DNA from 2 places in the Stenotrophomonas sp. STEN031 genome. Region 2 is predicted to be linked to the other one. Evidence: riboswitches for the same ligand, from Rfam matches in the RefSeq annotation. Region 2 holds a riboswitch; the other holds the start of a gene.
The links. A riboswitch is a leader RNA that binds a small molecule or an ion and turns the genes downstream of it on or off. The one in region 2 is predicted to bind cobalamin.
Positions count from the first base shown of each region.

Region 1: linked by a shared signal. The riboswitch ahead of btuB (TonB-dependent vitamin B12 receptor) and the one ahead of ACVOLQ_RS05470 (ribonucleoside-diphosphate reductase subunit alpha) in region 2 are both predicted to bind cobalamin.

Region 1 covers NZ_JBRREA010000007.1:124,273-130,754, forward strand. The annotation lists gene ACVOLQ_RS05140 (TonB-dependent receptor domain-containing protein) at 1-1,822, shown strand, start outside; gene btuB (TonB-dependent vitamin B12 receptor) at 1,926-3,797, opposite strand; cobalamin riboswitch at 3,913-4,149, opposite strand; gene cobT (nicotinate-nucleotide--dimethylbenzimidazole phosphoribosyltransferase) at 4,433-5,503, shown strand; gene ACVOLQ_RS05155 (histidine phosphatase family protein) at 5,500-6,087, shown strand; gene cobS (adenosylcobinamide-GDP ribazoletransferase) at 6,084-6,482, shown strand, end outside.
Region 2 covers NZ_JBRREA010000008.1:61,957-68,438, forward strand. The annotation lists gene ACVOLQ_RS05460 (VWA domain-containing protein) at 1-712, shown strand, start outside; gene ACVOLQ_RS05465 (DUF2884 family protein) at 761-1,570, opposite strand; cobalamin riboswitch at 1,840-2,056, shown strand; gene ACVOLQ_RS05470 (ribonucleoside-diphosphate reductase subunit alpha) at 2,328-4,637, shown strand; gene ACVOLQ_RS05475 (four helix bundle protein) at 4,710-5,066, opposite strand; gene ACVOLQ_RS05480 (ribonucleotide-diphosphate reductase subunit beta) at 5,221-6,219, shown strand.

The sequences.
Region 1 (6,482 bases), on a different contig from region 2:
CTCGCTCAGTACCTACGGTTCGGGTGGCAGCGAAGTGGTGCCGTACTACAGCCCCTTCATCACCCAGGAAATGATCACCGCCAACGGTGCTGCGTTTACCAATGGCATTGCCTTTGGCCGCCATTTCGATGAAGAGCTGGGGCATATGCGCCAGCAGACCGACCGCAAGTTGCTGCAGGCAACCGTGGGCGCGCAAGGCTATTTCGACTTCCTTGGCCGCAGTTGGAACTACGAGGCTTACTACTCTTATGGCCGCAGCCGCCAGCGCACCCGTGAGCTCAACGCAGGCTCCTACGATCGGTTGCTGTCGGGCCTGAACTCCTATGTGGATGGGGCGGGCAACCCGATCTGCTGGGATGGACCGGCAGGTTGCGTGGCGATCAATCCGTTCAAGCGGCTGACCTCGGAGATGGTCGATTGGTTGACCTACGACACCGACTGGTCCACGACCACGCTGACCCAGAAAGTTGCTTCGGCCTATGCGTCTGGCGGTCTGTTCGACCTGCCCGGTGGTGAGGCCAAGGTCGTAGTGGGTGCGGAGTACCGCAAGGAACGCAATGAGATCGGCACCATCGCCCAGTACGATCCGACCAATCCGGCTTATGACGCCAGCCTGGGCACCACCCAGAACGGCTTGACCGGCGAGTTCAGCGTCAAGGAGATCTTCAGCGAGCTCAGCCTGCCGTTGTTGTCGGGCATGACCGGCGCCGAACGCTTGTCGCTGGAGCTGGCCGGACGCGTCTCGGACTACAGCACCGCCGGCCGCACCACGACGACGAAGGTCGGGCTGGAATGGGCGCCGATCGAAGACATCACCGTGCGTGGCACCTACGGCAAGGCGATCCGAGCGCCCAACATCGGTGAGCTGTACACGGCCGGCAGCGTGTCGTCGGCTTGGATCTACGATCCCTGCAACGACTATGCGCTGGCCAACCGCACCAGTACCACCAGCTACACGGCGGGCAATTGCGCGGCGATCAGTCCCAGCGATACCAGTGTTGGCAACTATTGGCAGTGGAAGGACATCGTCTACTCGGGCAACGTCAACCTGAAGCCGGAAACCGCCAAGACCACTACCTTTGGCGTGGTGCTACGGCCGCGTTTCGTATCCAACCTGACGGTGTCCGCCGATTACTACAAGATCGACCTGCGCGGGGTGATCTCCACCCTGGACTACCAGACCATCCTCAACCGCTGCGTCGACCAGGCCAGCCTGGACAATGCGTTCTGCGATCTGGTTACCCGCGACTCGGCTGGCGATATCGTCGAAGTGGCGGTGCAGCAGTTGAACCTGTCGCAGAGCATCGCCCGTGGCGTGGATATCAATGCCAACTGGTTCCATGACCTGGGCGGTGTAGCCAACTCCAATGCGGGCCGCATTTTGGTGGATCTCAGCTATGGCCGTACGCTGGAACGCAAGTTCGTCGCCGATCCGCTGAATCCGAATGACGCATGGGATTACCTGACGCTGTGGGGCACGCCGAAGTGGAAGGGTACGGTTCGTACCGGTTGGTCCAATCCCAGGCTCAGCGTCTACTGGACACTGCGGCACGTGTCGAAGATGCGTGGCAGCAATACGTCCACCGCAAGCTACGAGCGTGAGTGGGCAGGCAATACCTTCTACAGCGATTTCTACGCCAGCTATCAGTTCACGCCGAAGTTCAGTGTGTTCGGTGGCATGAACAATGTGTTTGATCGCGCGCCGCCACGGGTGCCGGGTGCAGAGGCAGGCGGTGCCGGTTTCAATCAGACCGGCTATCAGGCAGCGGTATACGACGTGCTGGGCCGCACCTTCAACATCGGCGTGCGCATGAAGCTGTAAGGCCGCCCGTTGGTTGAAAACAGAACAGGGCCGACGGGATGAGCGTCGGCCCTGCTTGTTTTCACGCTGACGGAAACCGCAGCAGCGCTGCGGCTTCGCCGGCTCAGTTGGCCTTGCTGTTGTAACGCAGGGTCAGCTGGTACTCGCGGCCCGGCTGGTTGTACCAGGCAACGGTTTCGTACTCGCGGTCGAACACGTTGGCGGCCTTGGCCTGCACGCTCCATGCGTCGTTGATGGCGTATTCAACGCGCACATCCATGGTGCCGTAGCCGGCCAGGCGAACGGTGTTGGCAGCGTTGTCGAAGCGATGGCCACTGCCGGCAGCGGTCACGCCCAGACGCAGCGGACCGAAGCTCTTGTCCACGTCCAGACGACCGCTGGTGCGCGCGCGGCGGGCCAGCAGGTTGTCATAGGTGGCAGCGCCGGAGGTGTGGTCGCGCGGGTCGGTGAAGCTGGCCTGGGCGTTGATGTCGAAACCGGCCAGCGACAGGTAGCCGGTCAGCTCGGCACCGCGGATGCGGGCTTCGGCAACATTGACCAGGTCGAAGTTGCTGTCATAGCCGATCAGCTGGTCGACGCGGGTTTCGTAGGCATTGAAGGTCCAGTTCCAGTTGTCGGCGTACTGCGCGATGCCGAGGTTCAGGCTCTTGGATTCTTCCGGCTTCAGGTTCGGGTTGCTGAAGCCCGGGTAATACAGGTCGTTGAAGGTCGGTGCCTTGAAGCCGGTGCCGGCGCTGGCGGTCAGGCGGAAGCCGTTACCGAAGGCAAAGCCGTAGCCCAGGCTGCCCGTGGTGTGGTTGCCGAACTGCTCGTTGTCGTCGTTGCGCACGCTGGCCTGCAGCGAGTGCGCGCCGAACTGGCCCTGGTACTCGGCAAACACGCCGAGGTTGTCGCGCTGGTCGATGTCGAAGGCGGTGGAGCTGGTGACCTTGTCGTTCTGCCAATCGGCACCGGCGGTGATCTGCTGGCCTTCGGCGATGGTGAAGTCACCCTGCACGCTGGCGGTATCGCGGCGGGTATCGAAGGCGCTGGCGAAGCTGCGGGTGCCGGTGCTGGCATCCGCAAAGTAGTTGTCGGCCTGGTCGCGGTTGCGGCCAACCTGTGCGCTCAGGCGGAAGCTGTCCGATGCAGCCCAGGCGAGCTTTGCACCGTAGACCTGCTGGCGGTTGTCGGCTTCGTTGCCGCCGAAAATGCTGCCGTCGTATTCGTTGAAGCTGTCGGCGTTGAGTACATGGCCTTCCAGGCTCAGCGTGTCGGTCAGGGCATAGCCACCGCGCACGTTGATGGAGGTGTTGCGGTAGCCATCGCGATCCGGCTCATCGGCGTAGCAGCCGGCGCCCCAGCCAGCGGCGGTGCCGCGGCAGGCGTTGATGCCGTCGGTCTTCTGGTAACCGCCCTGGGCCGAGATCCAGCCGCGCTCACCGCGGTTGCTGAAGCCGGCGCTGACCTGGCGCAGGTTGTTGCTGCCGGCGGTGATCGCCAGGTTCTGCTGCAGGCCCTGGCCGGCGTTGCGGGTGAAGATCTGGATCACGCCGCCGATGGCCTCGGAGCCGTACAGGCTCGAACGCGGGCCGCGCACGATTTCAATGCGTTCGATCTGGTCAACCGGCAGGTCCTGCAGGGCGGCCATGCCGCTGGTGGCCGAGGCCACGCGCACGCCGTCCACCAGCACCAGCACCTGGTTGGAGTTGCTGCCACGCAGGAACAGCGAGGTGATCTTGCCGTTGCCGCCCTGGTTGGCGAAGTCCAGGCCGGCGCGGCCGCGCAGCAGGTCCTGCAGCGAGTTGGCCTGGCTGTGGTCGATCTGTGCACGGTCGATGACCTGCACCGGCACCACGCTGTTCTCGATGGAGACCGGGGTACGGGTTGCGGTGACGGTGACGTCGTCCAGCTCGGTCGGTGCGTTCTGCGCGGCGGCAACGCCCGGCAATGCCAGGGCAAGGGCGAGCGAAAGGGTGTGGTAAGACAGTTTCATGGAAGCTCCTGGGCCTGCACGCTCCCGTGCAGGCGGATTGGGGAGGCTGCCAGAAGAGGGAGAAGACGGAGGCGGCGCACACGGCGCTACAGCCGCCGCCATGCCCTCCGCATCGCAACCAGTCGGCTTCCGGGCCGGTCTCCGGACTCGCAGGCGAGGCGGCGTGTGCCGCTTCCGTCCAGACGCCTTCCCGTGCCGTGCACAGTGGCGCCATGTCTGGACTTGTCCTGCTTACCGTTGCGGGGGCAGTGCCGGAATGGCGACAGGCTGGAGTTCCAGCAGTGCGCGGCACCGGCTTCCCGTTTCAACCGGCCGGCAATGCCGGTCGGTCACCCGAAAGTGCGCGCATTCTATGCCATTGCGGCCCACCTTGCCGGAATGGGCGGCAACGGCCGGCATGGCGCAGTGTCTGCAACCGCAGCTCAACGTAGCCCGGGTAAGCGTCAGCGCACCCGGGGAGCTCATGGCGCCGCAGGCTTGCAGCGGTGCTGCAAACTCGTTCCCGGGTGCGCTGCGCTTACCCGGGCTACGTGTTGCGTGAGTTCGATTTGATTGCGGGCTGGCGAAACACGCCCTGCGCAGCACTGTTGCTGAATGGCTAGAATGCGCGCTGCAAACGCAGTATCGGAAGTGTCGTGACAGAAACATGGTACGGGCAGGCCTGCGGCCAGCCTTCGCAGGAATACCGACAGCGCGCCCTGCTGCGCCAGCGCCAGTTGACCAAGCCAGAAGGCGCCCTCGGTCGTCTGGAGACATTGGCCGTTGAACTGGCTGCGCTGCAAGGCGTGGACCAGCCGGTGGCGCAGCGCGTGCCGGTGGTGGTGTTCGCTGGCGATCACGGCGTGACCACGCAGGGCGTGTCGGCTTACCCGGCCGAAGTGACGGTGCAGATGCTGCACAACTTTGCCGGCGGCGGTGCTGCCATTGCGGTGCTGGCGCGCGAACTGGGCTTGCCGCTGCACGTGTGGGATGTGGGCAGCCGCGCCACCACTGCGATTGCCGGCGTGGTCAGTGCCAAGACCCTGCATGGCACTGCTGATTTCAGTACGGGCCCGGCGATGTCAGCCGCCGATCTGGAGGCTGCATTCGATGCGGGTCGCCGCGCGGTGGAGGCTGCTTGTGCCGACGGTGCCGATCTACTGGTGTTCGGTGAGATGGGCATCGGCAATACCACCGCAGCCAGTGCCATCGCTGCCGTGCTTGGGCCGTTGCCGCTGGAGGAGTTGGTAGGTGCTGGCACCGGGCTGGATGCGGTGCGCATGGTGCAGAAGAAGAACCTGATCGCACGTGCGCTGGGTCTGCACGGCGAAGCGATCAATGCAGCGGAGTCCCCTGCTTGCGAGGCACTGCAGCGCGTGGGTGGATTGGAAATCGCAGCGATCAGCGCGGCGGTGATTGCCGCTGCGCAACGGCGCATCCCTGTGTTGGTGGATGGCTTCATCGTCTCTGCTGCGGCATTGGCAGCAGTACGCATCAATCCCAGCCTGCGGCCATGGCTGCTGTTCTCGCATCAGTCTGCCGAACGTGGTCACATCCGCTTGCTGGAGGCACTGCAGGCGCAGCCGCTGCTGTCACTGGACCTGCGCCTTGGCGAAGGCTCCGGTGCCGCGCTCGCGTTGCCGCTGGTGCGCATGGCCTGCGCCCTGCACAACAGCATGGCGACGTTCGCCGAGGCAGCTGTTGCCGATCGTGGTGTCGGACGATGATTCTCGACCTGCTACGACACGCCTCTACTGGACGTGCCGGCCATCTCGATGGTCGTACTGATCCGCCCTTGATCGAAGGCGCGATGGATGCGCTGTACCGCTGCCATGCCGGCATCGGCTGGAGCCGGGTGATCAGTTCGCCGCGCCGGCGCGCGCTGGACACCGCGCATGCGCTGGTGGCCGGCAGCAATCAGTTCTGCGAGATCCACCCGGATTGGGCCGAGCTCGACTTCGGCGATTGGGACGGATTGCATTTCGATGAACTGCCGGCCGAGCAATTGGCCGGGTTCTATAGCGAGCCGCACGATGTGGTGCCGCCCAACGGCGAATCCTGGCAGCAGTTCCAGGCACGCGTTGAAGAGCAGCTGCATCGCTTGGTGGACGAAGACGATGGCGACGGTCAACCGGTGCTGGTGGTCAGCCATGCCGGCGTGTTGCGGTTGGTGGTATCGCGCGTCTGCGGCATGAGCCTGTCGTCGCTGTGGGCGATGCGCATCGATTACGGCACCCGCGTGCGCCTGCGCGTGGAGCGCGGCGAAGACGGCCAGTTGTGGGGCGAACTGCTGGAGTTGCGACAACCATGATTGGACGCCGCCTGATCCTTGCCATCCAGTTCCTGACCCGGCTGCCGACACCGCAGGTGCGCGACTTCCGCCAGGAAGACCTGAGCAGGTCGGCGGTGTACTACCCCTTGGTCGGCGCCATCATCGGCGCATTGCTGGCGTTGCCCTTGTATGGCTTGGCGGACCGACCGTGGTTGGCCGGTGTGCTGACCTTGTTGATGTGGGTGTGGGTGACCGGCGCTCTGCACCTGGATGGCCTGGGCGATGTCGCCGATGCCTTCGGCGCCGCACATCGCAACCCGCAGCGTTTTCTGGAAGTGCTCAAAGATCCGCATATGGGCGTGTTCGGTGTGGTCACGCTGATCATGCAGCTGCTGCTCAAGTTCGTGCTGTTGACCGAGCTTGCGGTGGGGCCG
Region 2 (6,482 bases):
CGGACAGAAGAATGCCGTGCAGGTGGTGGTACCCGATGCGCCACTGCCGGCCCGGGCCAAGCTCGATCTTGTGTTCATGGTTGATGCCACCGGTTCGATGGCCGATGAAATCGACAAGCTGCGCGATTCACTGCAGGGCATCGTCCGTGACATCGCCCAGTTGCCCTCCAACCCGGACATCTGCCTGGGGCTGGTGACCTACCGAGACCGCGGCGACGAATACTTCGTGCGTGGCTGGGACCTGAGCAACAACGTTGCCGGCTTCCAGAAAGTGCTCGATGGCGTGCGCACCAATGGCGGCGGTGACTACCCTGAGGCGATGAACGAAGCCTTCGACCATGCGGTGCAGGCGATGAACTGGCGCGGTGCCTCGACCACCCGCCTGCTGGTGTCGCTGGCCGATGCGCCGCCGCACATGGACTACCCGCAGCCGCGCTACGAGCAGACCATGCTGGCGGCGCTGGGCAAGGGCATCAAGGTGTTGAGCGTTGCCGCATCCGGCCAGGACACGACCGGCGAGATCGCGCAGCGGCAGATCGCGCAGTACACCGGCGGGCGATTCATCTTCCTTACCTACAAGGACGCCAGTGATCCCTCCAGCGGTCCGGGCAGCGAGACCGTGCATGAGGTGGAGAACTATTCGGTCGACACCCTGGACAAGCTGGTGGTGAAGCTGGTGCGCGAGGAGCTGGCGCAGCTGCCGAAGGGCTGAGCTGTGCCCCCTCCTTTGAGCATGGCTCGGCACTACAGGAGGTGGGCTTTACCGCGCGGGTAACGGAATGCTGTCGTCCTGGCGGTCTTCGCGCACCGCCATCGTCGCGTCATCGCCGCTCACGCGCATCATCTGCAGTGGCTGGCCATCGAGGCGGAACTCCAGTGCCGACTGCAGCCTATCCAGCGCCTGTACCTGCGTGCACAGCGAGCGCACGTGCTGCTCCAGGGCGGCAGCGCGCCCTTCCAGACGCTGCTCCAGTTCGGCGTCGAGTTTGTCTGCGCGCGCATCCAGCTTGTCCCCGCCACCGGTGAATACCGCCCACAGCATGCTGCGGGCGATGGAGCTGCTCAGGCTCTCGGCGGCATCCTGCACCCGTGCTTCGAAACCTTCATTGAACAGGTCCTGGTCCCAGCGGCCGCGGCCGATGGTCTGTTCGACAAAGCGCTCGGCCTCCTTGCGCAACTTGCGCACTTTGCGGGAGTTGGCGTTACCGGTGAGGCCTTCGTAAACCGAGTCCAAGGTATCGAAGCTGATGCCAACGGACTCGGTGGCGATGCCGGTCACCGCCGGCATCAGCCGGCGCACGCCATCCTCCAGTGCGCGCAGACGTTGTGCATCGGCGGGCGATACCGTCTGCATGCGGTTGTCGATGCTCAGCTGGCCGTCGTGGAAGACGATCTCGCGCATGGGCAGCGTATCGCGGCGCAGCCAGATGCCGCCGCCGTCGACCAGCACGTTGTAGTCGGTGGATACGCCGCATTGATCGGCGGACAGCTCAGGCGCCTTGACCGTGCCGGCCTGGGCCGCCAGCGGCAGCAGCAGGGTAAGCGAGACCGCGATGGAAGACAGGCGCATGGCATGGATCCCTTGCCGTGAACATGGACGCAGCTTGGCGGCTCCTGTCGCAGCTGGCGCAGGCCGGAAGTCACGTCCGGAATTTCATCAGAAATTTACGCTATCAACTCAGGCGGTTTCCCTACAAAAAAACTCTGTAAAAGGCTTGACTGCGCACTCCGTTCGAGCGGGCTGCAGTGTCCGGCCCGGGCGCCGGACAGTCCAGGCCTTGTGCCGCAAGGCTTGGCAAAGAAATACTAGATTTGGTGTTGACCCTGTCATACACCCCCACTATCTTGTGCCCCGTCGGTTCTGGCGGAATTTTCCGTCGGATTAATAGGGAAGCCGGTGATGCCTTCAAGGCTAGTCCGGCACTGCCCCGCAGCGGTAATTGGGAACGACCCCGCCAACAGCACTGAGGCACAGGCCTTGGGAAGCGGCGGAGTAGGAGAAGGCCCCCGCCTTCCTGCCCATGAGTCCGAAGACCTGCCGACAGCCACGCGATGCACACCGCGTGGTGCCGGCTGCGGTGTCTTCGAGGGGAAGACGGCTGGTGACGTGGTGCCGTACTGCTGCCGACCCGTGGGTCGCGGGCAGTCGCGGCTGCTGCGACGCCGTCCTTCCATGCTCGCTGCTCCGTACCGGCTCTGCTTCCTGCGCGGGCAGGAGCTGCGTGCATAACGTTTGCAAGGACACCATCGTCGTGACTGCCACTCATACTGACGTCGCTCCGGCTGAAGCCGGTTTTGAACTGACCCCGCCGCCGACCGCCACCGCCATGAGCGTGACCAAGCGCAATGGCAGCACCGAGCCGGTAGACCTCAACAAGATTGTCCGTGCCATCCAGCGCTGCTGCGAAGGCCTGCACGCGGTGGACCCGATGCGGGTGGCCACGCGCACCATCTCCGGCCTGTACAACGGCGCCAGCACCCAGGAACTGGACGAGCTGTCGATCCGTACCGCCGCCCTGCTGATCGGCGAAGAGCCCGAGTACGGCCGCCTGGCCGCGCGCCTGCTGGCCAACTTCATCGCCAAGGAAGTGTCCGGGCAGGAAATCCATGCGTTCTCGCAGTCGGTGGGCCGTGGCCACGAAGTGGGCCTGATCAACGACCGCCTGCTCAACTTCGTGCAGGTCAATGCACGCAAGCTCAACGATGCGATCGACCCGGCCTACGACCTGAACTTCGATTACTTCGGCCTGCGCACCATGTATGACCGCTACCTGCTGCGGCATCCGCATACGCGCAAGGTCATCGAGACCCCGCAGCAGTTCTTCCTGCGCATCGCCAGCGCGCTGAGCGAGGACGTGCCCGAGGCACTGGCGCTGTACCAGCGCCTGGGCAGCCTGGACTACCTGCCGTCCAGCCCGACCCTGTTCAATGCCGGCACCAGCCACGAGCAGCTGTCCTCGTGCTTCCTGCTGGATTCGCCGCAGGACTCGCTGGAATCCATCTACGACCGCTATGCCGACATCGCCCAGCTGTCCAAGTTCAGCGGCGGCATCGGCGTCAGCTATACCCGCGTGCGTTCGCGTGGCTCGCTGATCAAGTCCACCAACGGTCACTCCAACGGCATCGTGCCGTGGCTGAAGACGCTGGATTCGTCGGTGGCAGCGGTCAACCAGGGCGGCAAGCGCAAGGGCGCGGCCTGCGTCTACCTGGAAACCTGGCACGCCGACATCGAGGACTTCCTCGAGCTGCGCGACAACGCCGGTGACGATTCGCGCCGTACCCACAACCTCAACCTGGCCAACTGGGTGCCGGACCTGTTCATGCAGCGCGTGGAGGCCGACCAGGAATGGTCGCTGTTCGACCCGCGCGTGGTGCCCGAGCTCACCGACCTGTACGGCCCGGCCTTCGAGCAGGCCTATGTACAGGCTGAAATGCAGGGCAAGGCCCGCAAGAGCGTATCCGCCCGCAAGCTGTACTCGCGGATGATGCGCACCCTGGCCGAGACCGGCAATGGCTGGATGACGTTCAAGGACAAGTGCAACCTGGCCAGCAACCAGACCCTGCGCGCCGGCAACGTGATCCACCTGTCCAACCTGTGCACCGAGATCCTGGAGATCACCTCCAACGACGAGACCGCGGTCTGCAACCTGGGTTCGATCAACCTGGGCAACCACATCGACGAACACGGCGACTTCGATTTCGAGAAGCTGGCCGAGACCGTGCGCCTGGCCGTGCGCCAGCTCGACCGTGTGATCGACCTGAACTTCTACCCGATTGAAACCGCCCGCCGCGGCAACCTGCGCTGGCGCCCGGTTGGCCTGGGCTGCATGGGCCTGCAGGACGTGTTCTTCCGCAAGCGCCTGGCGTTTGATTCGGAACCGGCCCGCGCGCTGTCGGCCAAGATCGCCGAGACCATCTACTTCCACGCCCTGGAAGTGTCCTGCGAGCTGGCCCAGGAACGTGGCAAACACCCCTCGTTCAACGATACCCGCGCCGCCCACGGCGAGCTGCAGTTCGACGCCTGGAATGTGGTGCCGGAAGACACCGCGCGCTGGGACGCCCTGCGTGAGCGCATCAAGCAGCACGGCCTGCGCAACTCGCTGATCATCGCCATCGCCCCGACTGCCACCATCGCCTCGATTGCCGGCTGCTACGAATGCGTGGAGCCGCAGGTGTCCAACCTGTTCAAGCGCGAGACGCTGTCCGGCGACTTCCTGCAGATCAACCGCCACCTGGTGGCCGAACTGAAGCAGCTGGGCCTGTGGACGGCGGAAATGCGCGATGCGATCAAGCTCGCTGACGGTTCCATCCAGAACCTGCCGCAGATCCCGGAAACCCTGCGGCATATCTACCGCACCGCCTGGGAACTGCCGATGCGCTCGCTGATCGACATGGCTGCCGACCGCGGTGCCTACATCGACCAGTCGGCCTCGCTCAACCTGTTCATGGAAAGCCCGAACATCGGTGCGATGTCGTCCATGTACATGTACGCATGGAAGAAGGGCATCAAGACCACCTACTACCTGCGTTCGCGTCCGGCCACCAAGATCGCCAAGACCACGGTCAGCAGCTACACCCCGGTCGAAGCCGTGGCCTGCTCGCTGGAAAACCCGGAAGCCTGCGAGGCCTGCCAGTAAAGCGGGAGTGAGTTAAGAGGCGCGAGGAGTGAGAGGGAACAAAGCAAGCGCTGCATTCTCTCGTTATTTTCCTCACTTCTCGCTCCTTCTCCTCCTCCGCAGGGTGGTCAGCATGCGGCTGGCTTCGTTGATCAGGCTACGGGGTACCGCAGTCTGGTCAACTGGAAACCAGTCGAGCTGTTCACATAAGGTCAAAAGAGTTTCGAGTTCAGCCAATGATCCGTGTGCGATGGCAAGGAAGTGTGCTTTCTCTGCGCTCGATTCACGGGTCCAACCTTCGGCGATATTGGCCGGTACCGAGGTGGCGGCCCGGGTGAGCTGGCTACGCATGCCGTAGACCTCCTCGCGCGGCAGCAGTGGTGCCAGCCGGTATATCGCCAACGTCAGATGCATCGTTTTTTGCCAGATGATGGTTTGCCGGTAATGCATTTCCCCTCCAGAAGATGAGTGTCTACTCAATTTCTCCTCTGGACAAAGAAAGCCAATAAGGAAAATCCAAATGTCTTCGTCAGCCGATATCGATCAGGCCGCTACTCTCACTTCTCACTCCTCTTCACTCACTCCTGTGCAAGGGCGGCGCCCGATGCTCCTGGACCCTGGTTTCGAGCTGACCCTGCGTCCGATGCGTTACCCGGACTTCTACGAGATGTACCGCAACGCGATCAAGAACACCTGGACGGTGGAAGAGATCAATTTCCAGATCGACATCACCGACCTGCACCAGAAGATGTCGCCGGCCGACCAGCACCTGATCCACCGCCTGGTCGCGTTCTTCGCCACCGGCGATTCGATCGTGTCGAACAACCTGGTGCTGAACCTGTACCAGCATCTCAATGCGCCGGAAGCGCGCATGTACCTGTCGCGCCAGCTGTACGAAGAAGCGCTGCATGTGCAGTTCTACCTGACCCTGCTGGACAACTACCTGCCGGATCCGGAAGAACGCTTCAAGGCGTTTGCCGCGGTTGAGAACATCGACTCGATCAAGAAGAAGGCCGATTTCTGCTTCAAGTGGATCGACTCGCTGCAGGAGACCAAGCGCCTGGAAACCCGCGAGGACCGCCGCCAGTTCCTGCTCAACCAGATCTGCTTTGCCGCCTGCATCGAGGGCCTGTTCTTCTTTGCTGCGTTTGCCTATGTGTATTACTTCCGTTCGCGCGGCCTGCTGCCGGGCTTGGCCTCGGGCACCAACTGGGTGTTCCGCGACGAGAGCTGCCACATGGAGTTCGCCTTCGAGTGCGTACGCAAGATCCGCGCCGAAGAACCCGACCTGTTCGACGCGAAGATGGAGCAGGAGGTCTACCAGATGCTGGAAGAGGCCATCGACTGCGAAGTGCAGTTTGCCGAGGACGTGCTGTCCGGTGGAGTGGCTGGCATTTCCACCCGCGACATGCGCCAGTACCTGCAGCATTGCGCCGACAACCACTTCCTGAAACTGGGCATGGCCAAGAAGTACAACGTGCGCAACCCGCTGCCGTTCATGGAGCTGCAGGACGTGCAGGAACTGACCAACTTCTTCGAGCGCCGCGCCTCTGCCTACCAGGTCGGCGTGCAGGGTGAAGTGGCGTTCGATATGGCGTTTTGAGCGACGCTCTCCCGTGCGCGAAGCGCGCTTGTCTCCCTCCCTTGCGCGGAGCGCAGGGGAGGGTTGGGGAGGGGTGCTTTGGGCTCTACACGTAGCGCTCGATTGCCGTTTTTTGGCGGAAGCCACCTTCAACAGCAAAGGCACCCCTCCCCAGCCCTCCCCTCGGCTGCGCCGAAGGGAGGGGGCAGAGCGAAGTGCTGCGGCGTTACTGGTCTCCCTCTCTTTCACCGAAGGTGAAGGGGAGGGTTTGGGAGGGATGCGTC